Regions from separate parts of the Arthrobacter sp. PGP41 genome, predicted to be linked through region 1. Evidence: riboswitches for the same ligand, from Rfam matches in the RefSeq annotation. Region 1 holds a riboswitch; the other holds the start of a gene.
The links. Region 1 has a riboswitch for S-adenosylmethionine ahead of C3B78_RS06340 (bifunctional o-acetylhomoserine/o-acetylserine sulfhydrylase). Riboswitches for the same ligand answer to the same signal wherever they lie in the genome.
Positions count from the first base shown of each region.

Region 2: linked by a shared signal. The riboswitch ahead of C3B78_RS12800 (aminotransferase class V-fold PLP-dependent enzyme) and the one ahead of C3B78_RS06340 (bifunctional o-acetylhomoserine/o-acetylserine sulfhydrylase) in region 1 are both predicted to bind S-adenosylmethionine.

Region 1 is NZ_CP026514.1:1,405,810-1,410,802, forward strand. Features, by position in the region: gene C3B78_RS06325 (HNH endonuclease signature motif containing protein) at 1-13, opposite strand, end outside; gene C3B78_RS06330 (VOC family protein) at 146-784, opposite strand; gene C3B78_RS19835 (S8 family peptidase) at 899-3,043, opposite strand; SAM riboswitch class IV at 3,477-3,590, shown strand; gene C3B78_RS06340 (bifunctional o-acetylhomoserine/o-acetylserine sulfhydrylase) at 3,634-4,959, shown strand.
Region 2 is NZ_CP026514.1:2,804,762-2,809,754, forward strand. Features, by position in the region: gene aroA (3-phosphoshikimate 1-carboxyvinyltransferase) at 1-368, shown strand, start outside; gene rsgA (ribosome small subunit-dependent GTPase A) at 352-1,467, shown strand; gene hisN (histidinol-phosphatase) at 1,516-2,328, shown strand; SAM riboswitch class IV at 2,488-2,601, shown strand; gene C3B78_RS12800 (aminotransferase class V-fold PLP-dependent enzyme) at 2,637-4,079, shown strand; gene C3B78_RS12805 (class I SAM-dependent methyltransferase) at 4,173-4,931, shown strand.

The DNA.
Region 1 (4,993 bases):
CCGCTTTCCCCATACAGCCATCATGGCAACGGCCTACGACATTTAAGGGTCCGGGCGTCAGAGAGCCGGAAAAATGGATTCGGCCGCCATCGGCAGGTGACGCCTTTGTCACGTGCTGATGGCGGCCGAAGGCCAGGAGTGCGGGTCAGATGGTGACGGCTCCGTTGCCGGTCTCGAACGTTACTGAGAGGATCCCGGGGGTTCCGTGCGGCGCCACCCACTCTACGGCGACGTCCTCCAGCGGCTTTTCGACCGGTTCGCCCAGCCACTCCGTAACCCGGGCCGCGGAACCGGCAATGGTGAGGCAGCTCATCTTGACGTTGCTCTCGTAGGCGTTGGACGGGTGCAGGGACGGATCCCCCTCCCATTTGAGCATGTACGGAACCTGGGGGTCGGCAATCAGGCCCAGGATGCCGATCTGCTTCCAGACCAGTTCGCGGCCATCAGGGAACTTGCGGTTGCCGTTGACGGCGGAGCGGCCCAGCCGCTCCTCAAAGGGAGCCAGGTCGTCCACCTCGACGCACCAGCCCATCCAGCCGCCGCCCGCGGCAGACCGTGCACGCACAGCCTGCCCGAAAGGGGCCTTGTCGGAAGCGGGGTGGTCCAGGACCTCCACCACCTCAAGGTATTTGTGCCCCGCGAGCGGGATGATCATATTCCGGGTTCCGAACCGCGGGTGTACCCCGCCCTTCACTGCCTCAACGCCGAGGGCAGAGGAAATACGTTCGGTGGTGGCAGCCAGGCCATCGTGTTCACAGGCGTAAGAGACGTGATCCATGCGCATGCCAACATCTTGGCACTTTGTGATCGGCCTCTCAGCTTAGGCAACCCTAACTGGAGACTTCTGATCCCGGCGGTGCCTGCGGGCGGGGTGGGGTCGGAAGAAGCTCCAGCCGATTTATTTGTCGATGTAGTAGCCGGAGGTGTCGGCGATGAGGTGGACGGTGCCGCTGGAGTTGTTGGTAAGTGCGATGGTTCCGTCGGTGCCTACGGGGCTGATGACGAGGTTGGGGGTGGTTTGGCCGGGGGTGAAGTTCAGGTTGGAGGTCCCGGGGGCGGTTGTGCCGCCGGCGTGGACGGTGATGTTTCCGACGCTGGTTGGGGAAGTGACGGTGACGTTGACTGCGATGGCTGACACTCCGGTGGCCGGGATGCCGCCGCGTCCGGTTACGGGCACGCGGATTGTGGCGCCGGGGGCGACGGGGCCGGTGGTTCCTCCGGTACCGTTGCGGCTGTCTAGCTGCCTGAAAGGTACTTGGGACGAGAACGCTCCCGGATTTGAGGGTGTCCCGTCGATGTAGTAGCCGGAGGTGTCGGCGATGAGGTGGACGGTGCCGCTGGAGTTGTTGGTAAGTGCGATGGTTCCGTCGGTGCCTACGGGGCTGATGACGAGGTTGGGGGTGGTTTGGCCGGGGGTGAAGTTCAGGTTGGAGGTCCCGGGGGCGGTTGTGCCGCCGGCGTGGACGGTGATGTTTCCGACGCTGGTTGGGGAAGTGACGGTGACGTTGACTGCGATGGCTGACACTCCGGTGGCCGGGATGCCGCCGCGTCCGGTTACGGGCACGCGGATTGTGGCGCCGGGGGCGACGGGGCCGGTGGTTCCTCCGGTACCGTTGCGGCTGTCTAGCTGCCTGAAAGGTACTTGGGACGAGAACGCTCCCGGATTTGAGGGTGTCCCGTCGATGTAGTAGCCGGAGGTGTCGGCGATGAGGTGGACGGTGCCGCTGGAGTTGTTGGTCAGTGCGATGGTTCCGTCGGTGCCTACGGGGCTGATGACGAGGTTGGGGGTGGTTTGGCCGGGGGTGAAGTTCAGGTTGGAGGTCCCGGGGGCGGTTGTGCCGCCGGCGTGGACGGTGATGTTTCCGACGCTGGTTGGGGAAGTGACGGTGACGTTGACTGCGATGGCTGACACTCCGGTGGCCGGGATGCCGCCGCGTCCGGTTACGGGCACGCGGATTGTGGCGCCGGGGGCGACGGGGCCGGTGGTTCCTCCGGTACCGTTGCGGGTGTCTAGCTGCCTGAAAGGTGTCTGGGACGAGAAGCTGCCCGCACCGGACGTGATGTTGCTCTCGACCGCTGGTGCGATATGCAGCAAACGGTTTGGCGTTCCGAGACTGGTTCCAGCAATGCGACTCGTTGTAGCTGAGGCGATGACTGCCTCAGCCACTTGGGCAGGAGTCAGCCGTGGGTTTCCGGACAACAGAAGTGCTGCCGCGCCAGCCACATGCGGTGTAGCCATAGATGTTCCGCTAAGCGCAGCCGTGCTATTAGGGGAGGTGTGCCAAGCAGCTTTGATGCCCACCCCCGGAGCGTAGAGATCCACGCAGCTTCCATGGTTGGAGAATGGGGCGTGCCTGTCGGATGTATCGCTGGCTGCCACCGTTACCGCATCTGGCGTGCGGGCCGGGGATGCGGAGCAGGCATCGGTGGCTCTGTTCCCCGCAGCGACGACCGCGGAGACCCCGTCCTTAATGACAGCTTGGACCGCCGCGTCGAGCGTACTGCTGGCTGGCCCGCCGATGCTGAGGTTGACCACGGCGGGAGCTCCCTCCCGGTGCTGTCCTACAATCCACTCCAGGCCTGCGATTACGTCCGAGTAGAGGCCTGAGCCGTCGCAGGCGAGTGCCCGCACCGGAATGACGGTGGCCGATTTTGCGACACCATAGACATGGCCAGCGACGGTTCCTGCAACGTGCGTTCCGTGGCCGTTGCAGTCGCCTGATCCCAGTCCATCAGCCATTGCACTCCATCCTGCTGCAACCCGGCCGCCAAAGTCGACGTGTGAGGCAAGGACCCCGGTGTCCACTACGTAGACGCTGACACCCAGTCCGGTGGCAGGGGGCGTATACGTCCCGGAGAGGGGAAGTGCCTGCTGGTCGGCGCGGTCAAGTCCCCAGGGAGCGTCTAGCTGTGTCTCGGAGACTTTGATGATGTGGTCAGGTTCCACGGCCACAGCCCGTCCGGAACGCGCAACAGCGGCGGCCTGCCCTGGTGTCGCCCGGACAGCAGCCCCCTGGAATGCCGTTTCGAAGGTGCGGCTCACTTCGATTCCCTGGGCCCGCAGGGTCCGCGCCTCACCACGGACATCAGTTCCAGAAGCGAATCGGACGATGTAGCGCCCGCTGTCACTTTCGTGGGGGGCTGTCGGGGTCGCGGCTGCCACGGGCGGCGCCACGATCCCACCTGCCAGGCTGATGAGGCAAAGCGCGACAGACGAAAGGAATGCGTGGCGAGCCAGGAGAAAGGGCTGGGGCAATTGAATTTTGTTCCTTCTCTGAATAGAGAAACAGGCTAGTGAAGATTCCGAAGCTCAATCTATCGGAAGCGGAGGCGGCGGACGCCAAACCTCAAGAGATCCTGCGGGGACCTTGCGCAAATCTGAGGAAGGCAGTTGATTTTCTTGGTTTGACCCCGTGCGGAAGTCACACCCAGTCATACTCGTGACGTCGGTGCGAGCTGTTCCTACCCTGGGCTCAGGTCATGAGTGCCAGCGCCAAGCCCGGCTCGCTGGCCGGCAACCTCCATCCGCGGTGGGGTGCCCCGGGTGAGGACCTGGCTGTCCGGCAACGGCCGGGCGGCAAGCGCGGCCCGCGACGCTTCCAGCATGCCGGGCCCATGTCAAAGGAGCCTTAGTTGTCCAACGGATGGTCTTTTGAAACCCGCCAGATCCACGCAGGGCAGGAGCCGGACAGTGCCACCGGCGCCCGTGCGCTCCCTATCTACCAGACCACGTCCTTCGTGTTCCCCAGTGCGGAAAGCGCCGCCAACCGCTTTGCCCTTGCTGAACTGGCGCCGATCTACACCCGCATCGGCAATCCCACCCAGGACGCCGTGGAACAGCGGATCGCGAGCCTTGAAGGCGGGTTGGGAGCACTCCTGCTGAGTTCAGGACAGGCAGCTGAGACCTTTGCTGTCCTTAATATCGCCGAGGCGGGGGACCACATCGTTGCCAGCCCCAGCCTGTACGGCGGAACGTACAATCTTTTCGCCCACACCCTGAAGAAGTTCGGAATCTCCGTGACCTTCGTGGCGGACCCGGACAATCTGGACCAGTGGCGTGACGCGGTCCGGCCAAACACCAAGCTGTTCTTCGCCGAAGCGGTGTCCAATCCCCGCCAGGACGTCCTGGACATCGAGTGCGTGTCAGGCATCGCCCATGATGCCGGCGTGCCCCTGATCGTGGACAACACCCTGTCCACCCCGTACCTGATCCGGCCCCTGGAATGGGGAGCGGACATCGTGGTCCACTCGGCTACGAAGTACTTGGGCGGCCACGGGTCCGCAATCGCCGGCGTAATTGTGGACTCCGGCAAGTTCGACTTCGGCCAGGACCCTGCCAAATTCCCGGGATTCAACACCCCCGACCCCACGTACAACGGACTGGTGTATGCCCGGGACCTTGGCAAGGACGGGGCCCTGGGCGCCAACCTCTCCTACATCCTGAAGGCCCGCGTCCAGCTTCTCCGCGACCTGGGCTCGGCAGTGTCGCCCTTCAACGCCTTCCTGATCGCCCAGGGCCTGGAAACCTTGAGCCTTCGGGTGGAACGTCACGTTGCCAACGCCCTCGAAGTGGCGCGGTGGCTGGAAGGGCGTGACGACGTCGAGTCCGTCGCCTACGCCGGCCTGCCCTCCAGCCGGTGGTACGAGCGGGGCCGCAAGTACGGGCCCAGGGGCACCGGCGCGATTGTGTCGTTCAACCTCGCCGGCGGAGCCGAAGCCGGCAAACGATTCGTGGACGCGCTGGAACTGCACTCCCACGTGGCAAACATCGGCGACGTCCGCTCCCTGGTGATCCACCCGGCGTCGACCACCCACAGCCAGCTCTCTCCGGAGCAGCAGGTGGTGGCCGGGGTCACTCCGGGCCTGGTGCGGCTGTCGGTGGGGATCGAGCACATTGACGACATCCTGGCGGACCTGGAAGCCGGCTTCCGTGCTGCCAAGGAGGCAACCGGAGCCTAGCAGCACACGGCCGCCCAGCACGGCGGCAAGCCGG
Region 2 (4,993 bases), 1.4 Mb from region 1:
TGTGTGCACTGGCGGACGGGCCCTCGCGGCTGAGCGGCATTGCCCACCTGCGGGGACATGAAACGGACCGGCTTGCCGCTCTGGTGGCTGAAATCAACCGGCTCGGCGGTGACGCCGAGGAAACCAGCGACGGCCTGGTGATCCGGCCTGCCAGGCTGCACGCCGGCGTCGTCCACAGCTACGCGGACCACCGCATGGCTACCGCCGGAGCCATCCTCGGCCTGGCCGTGGAGGGCGTCGAGGTGGAGGACATCGCCACCACCGCCAAGACCATGCCGGATTTCCCCCGGTTGTGGGCGGACATGCTTGCGCAGGACGGCACCCCCGAGGCGGGGGCGGAAGGTTCCAGCGGTGGCGCGGAGCACTGACTCCTGGGACGAATCCGATGTCCGGATCCGGCCCAGCAAGAAGGGCTCCAGGCCCCGCACCAAGGACAGGCCCAGCCACGACGACGCCGTCACCGGCCGGATCATCACGGTTGACCGTGGCCGTTACACAGCCGTGGTGGGTGAGGACTCGGGCAACGAGCGTGTGGTTATTGCCGCCAGGGCAAGGGAACTGCGAAGGAACCCGGTGGTCGCGGGCGATTTTGTATCACTCGTGGGTGATGTCTCCGGCGAGCCGGACACTTTGGCACGGCTGGTGAAAATCCAAAACCGCAAGACGCTCCTGCGGCGCAGCGCTGACGATACGGATCCGGTGGAACGTGCCGTGGTGGCCAATGCTGACCAGCTTGTCATTGTGGTGGCGGCTGCCAACCCCGAGCCGCGGACGGGCTTCATCGACCGCGCCCTGGTGGCCGCCTACGACGCCGGTATCGAGCCGATCCTGCTGGTCACCAAGGCGGACATCAAGGATCCCGCGGAGCTGCTGGCCAACTACACCCACCTGGACTTCCCGGTGATCATCAGCCGGACTGCGGATGCGCAGGCCTCGGGCGTGGACGCCCGTTCCGACGACGGCCTGTCCGCCCGCCTGGACAGGACCGCCGTCGCGGAGCTCCGGACCTACCTCGACGGGAAAGTAACAGTCATGCTGGGGCATTCCGGCGTAGGCAAGTCAACGATGGTGAATGCGCTGACCGGAGCCGAACGGGCCACCGGCGGGGTGAACGCCGTAACCGGCCGGGGAAGGCATACATCGTCGTCCGCCCTCGCCCTGCGCCTCGCGGACGCGCCTTCGGGCAGCTGGATCATCGACACCCCCGGCATCCGCTCCTTCGGCCTGGCCCACGTGGACCCGGACCGGATCCTGCGTTCGTTCCCGGACCTCTCCCCCGGCACGGATGACTGCGAGCGCGGCTGCAAGCACACAGCCATCGCAGTGGACTGCGGGCTGGATGCATGGGTAGCGGGGGGCCATGCCGGGCCCACCGGTGCAGCAAGGCTGGCCTCCCTGCGGCGGCTGCTGGGGACGGACCCACGAATGGAAGCCCAGGAGGCCAAGGAGCTGGGCAGCGTCAACTGACAGGGCCGGGTTCCCGGCAGAACGGCGCGCAGACGGTAGTTTGGAACCATGATCCAACCCGCTTCGAGCTACAACGATGACCTGCGCCTGGCCCACGTCCTGGCCGACTCTGTGGACGACCAGACAATGAGCCGCTTCAAGGCGCTGGACCTCCACATCGAGACCAAGCCGGACCTGACGCCGGTCACCGATGCGGACAAGGCGGCCGAGGAAGCCATCCGCGGCCAGCTCTCCCGCTCCCGTCCGCGCGATGCCGTACTCGGCGAGGAGTTCGGCAGCACCGGCCATGGCGCGCGGCGGTGGATCATCGATCCCATCGACGGCACCAAGAATTTTGTCCGCGGCGTTCCGGTCTGGGCCACCCTGATCGCCCTCGTGGACGAAGGCGAGCCGGTGGTGGGCGTAGTGAGTGCCCCCGCACTGGGCAAGCGCTGGTGGGCGGCCAAGGGCATGGGCGCCTATATGGGACGTTCCCTGGCAGCCGCAACCCGGCTCCGGGTATCCAACGTCTCCAGACTGTCCGACGCTTCCCTTTCGTACTCGAGCCTTGGCGGCTGGAAGGAGCGCGGGAACCTCAACGAATTCCTGGGCCTCACGGAGGACGTGTGGCGTACCAGGGCGTTCGGGGACTTCTGGTCGTACTGCATGGTGGCGGAGGGCTCGGTGGATATCGCCTGCGAGCCCGAACTCAACCTCTACGACATGGCCGCCCTGGTGCCCATCGTGGTTGAAGCGGGCGGCCGATTCACATCGCTGGAAGGCGAGGACGGCCCGTTCGGCGGCAACGCACTGGCCACGAATTCCATCCTGCACTCGGAGGTGCTGCGCCGGTTGAACCCGGACCTGGACGACCTCCTCTGACCCTCCTCTTCCGAACAATCAACGGCGGGCACCTCCGAAAGGAGGCGTCCGCCGTCGTTATCTTCGGCTAATGCAGCCCTTTTCAAGTGCACGTAACAAAGCCCTTAACATTCCGGCGGGCTTTTAGCCTGCACAGGCTATGTTCTACGCTCTTAAGCAGGTCACGAGTGCCAGCGCTAAACCCCGGTTTGCTGGCCGGCAACCCTCCATTCGCGGTGGGGTGCCCCGGGTGACGACCAGGCCGGTCCGGAACGGATGCGGCAAGCGCGGATTCCCCCAGCGGAGTCCTGTTTCAAAGTGAGGTCTCTGTGACAACAGCCACCGTCTCCCCCAACGCCGCAATCCAGCCTGAAGCCGCAGCACAGCCCGGACCGGAAGCCCGCTTCGACCAGCACCATGCCGCAGCCGGCCGTCCCCTGGCGGCAGTCACCGGCGCGGAAATCCAGGCTCCCCTGATCCATGGCGGGCACGTGCGGTACGCGAACCTGGACTACGGCGCGTCCGCGCCGGCGCTGTCCGTAGTGTCCGCCTACCTCAACGAAATCCTGCCGTTCTACGCGAGCGTGCACCGCGGAGCGGGCTACGCCTCCCAGATCAGCACCTCGGTCTACGAGAATTCCCGTGCGATCGTCCGGGAGTTCGTGGGCGGCCGCCCGGACGATTCTGTGATCTTCACCCGGAACACCACCGACTCCCTCAACCTGCTGGCCGGCTGCCTGCCCGGCACGGACGGCCAGGCCGACGGCGACGTCCTGTACCTCGACATTGAGCACCACGCCAACCTGCTGCCATGGCAGGGTGTCCCCCACCGCAGCATCGTGGCGGCCGATACCATCGCAGGGACCGTTGAGGCCGTGCGTGCCGAACTGCAGCACGGCGGCGTAAGCCTGCTCGCCGTCACCGGCGCGTCCAACGTCACGGGCGAAATCCTTCCCATCCGTGCCCTCGCCGCACTCGCCCACGAGCACGGCGCGCGCATCGTCGTGGACGCGGCGCAGCTGGCGCCGCACCGCCGTATTGACATCACCGCTGACGACGTCGACTACATCGCCTTCTCGGGGCATAAGCTCTACGCGCCTTTTGGGGCCGGCGTGCTGGTGGGGCGGCCGGACTGGCTCGACGCCGGAACACCGCACCTGGCCGGCGGCGGCGCCGTCAAGGAGGCAAGGCTCGACGGCGTCAGCTGGGCAACGGGTCCGGCCCGCCACGAGGGCGGATCACCGAACGTACTGGGAGCGGCTACCCTGGCCCGTGCGACGCAGGTCATCGCTGCGCTGGACCAGGACCGCTGGCACGCACACGAATCAGCCATCCGTTCCTACCTGGTGGAAGGCCTGCAGGGAATCGACGGCGTGACTGTCCACCAGATTTTCAAGGACACGAACCCGGATACCGACACCATCGGGGTGGTCAACTTCTCGGTGGAAGGATACGACGCCGGACTCGTGGCGGCGTACCTGTCAGCAGAGCATGGCGTGGGCCTGCGCGACGGCCGCTTCTGCGCCCACCCGCTGCTGAAGCGGCTGGGCCTGCCGTCCGGTTCCCTCCGTGCCAGCTTCGGCGTGGGATCCCGGCTTGACGATGCCCAGCGGCTCCTGGCAGGAATCCGTGAGCTGCGGAGCAAGGGGCTCGGCTGGGACTATGTGGTGGATGCGGGCCGCTGGGTTCCCGCCAACGACAACCGCACATACCCGCATTGGGCTCCCAACACGCCGGGAACGGCCGGCGCCGCCCCCTGCATCGACGACTGACGTGCGGCACGACTGAAGGCGGCCATCCGCGACACCGGCGCGGGTGCGGTAAATTCGGAAGGTAGCAACGAGACCTGACGAAGGAGGCCACGCGTGGCACGGGGTGGCCCCAAGCTGGATCATGGCCGACGCCGGGAACTGGGCCAAAGCTTCCAGGATGGCGGCAAGCATTACCAGCAGGTGCGGCCCGGATATCCCCCGGAGACCGCCCAGTGGCTGGTCCCGCAGGGCGCCCGCGATGCGCTCGATGTCGGTGCCGGCACCGGCAAGTTCACTGAACTGCTGCTGGACCTTGGTCTCTCTGTCACCGCGGTGGACCCCTCAGCCGACATGCTCGGGCAACTGGCGGAACACTATCCCGGCGCCGCGGCTGTCCTGGGCGCCGCGGAGGCCACCGGCCTGCCTGATTCAGCGTTCGACGTCGTCACCGTGGCCCAGGCCTGGCACTGGTGCGATGCGCTGCGGGCCAGCACGGAACTGGCCCGCGTCCTCCGCCCGCAGGGAACTCTTGGCCTGGTCTGGAACCAGCTGGACACGTCCGTCCCCTGGGTCCACCGGCTCTCGAGGATCATGCACGCAGGGGATGTCTACAAACCCGGTTTCCGGCCGCTGGTGGGCCCTGAGTTCGAGGGGCTCGAAGGCCACCTTACGCACTGGCGGGACTCCGTCACCACCACGGACCTGATGGAGCTGACAAAGTCGCGCAGCTACTACCTCCGTGCGGCCGAGGCCACCCGGGCGAAAGTACTGGCGAACCTCGACTGGTACCTGCATGAGCACCTGGGACATGCGCCGGGCGAGGAACTGGAGTTGCCATACCTGACACTGGCCTGGCGGGCGGTGAGGGCATGAATGCCCGCCACTCCCTGCCCCGCTACTCCCCGCATGGCGGCGGCGAGCCGGTAGGCTTGGTC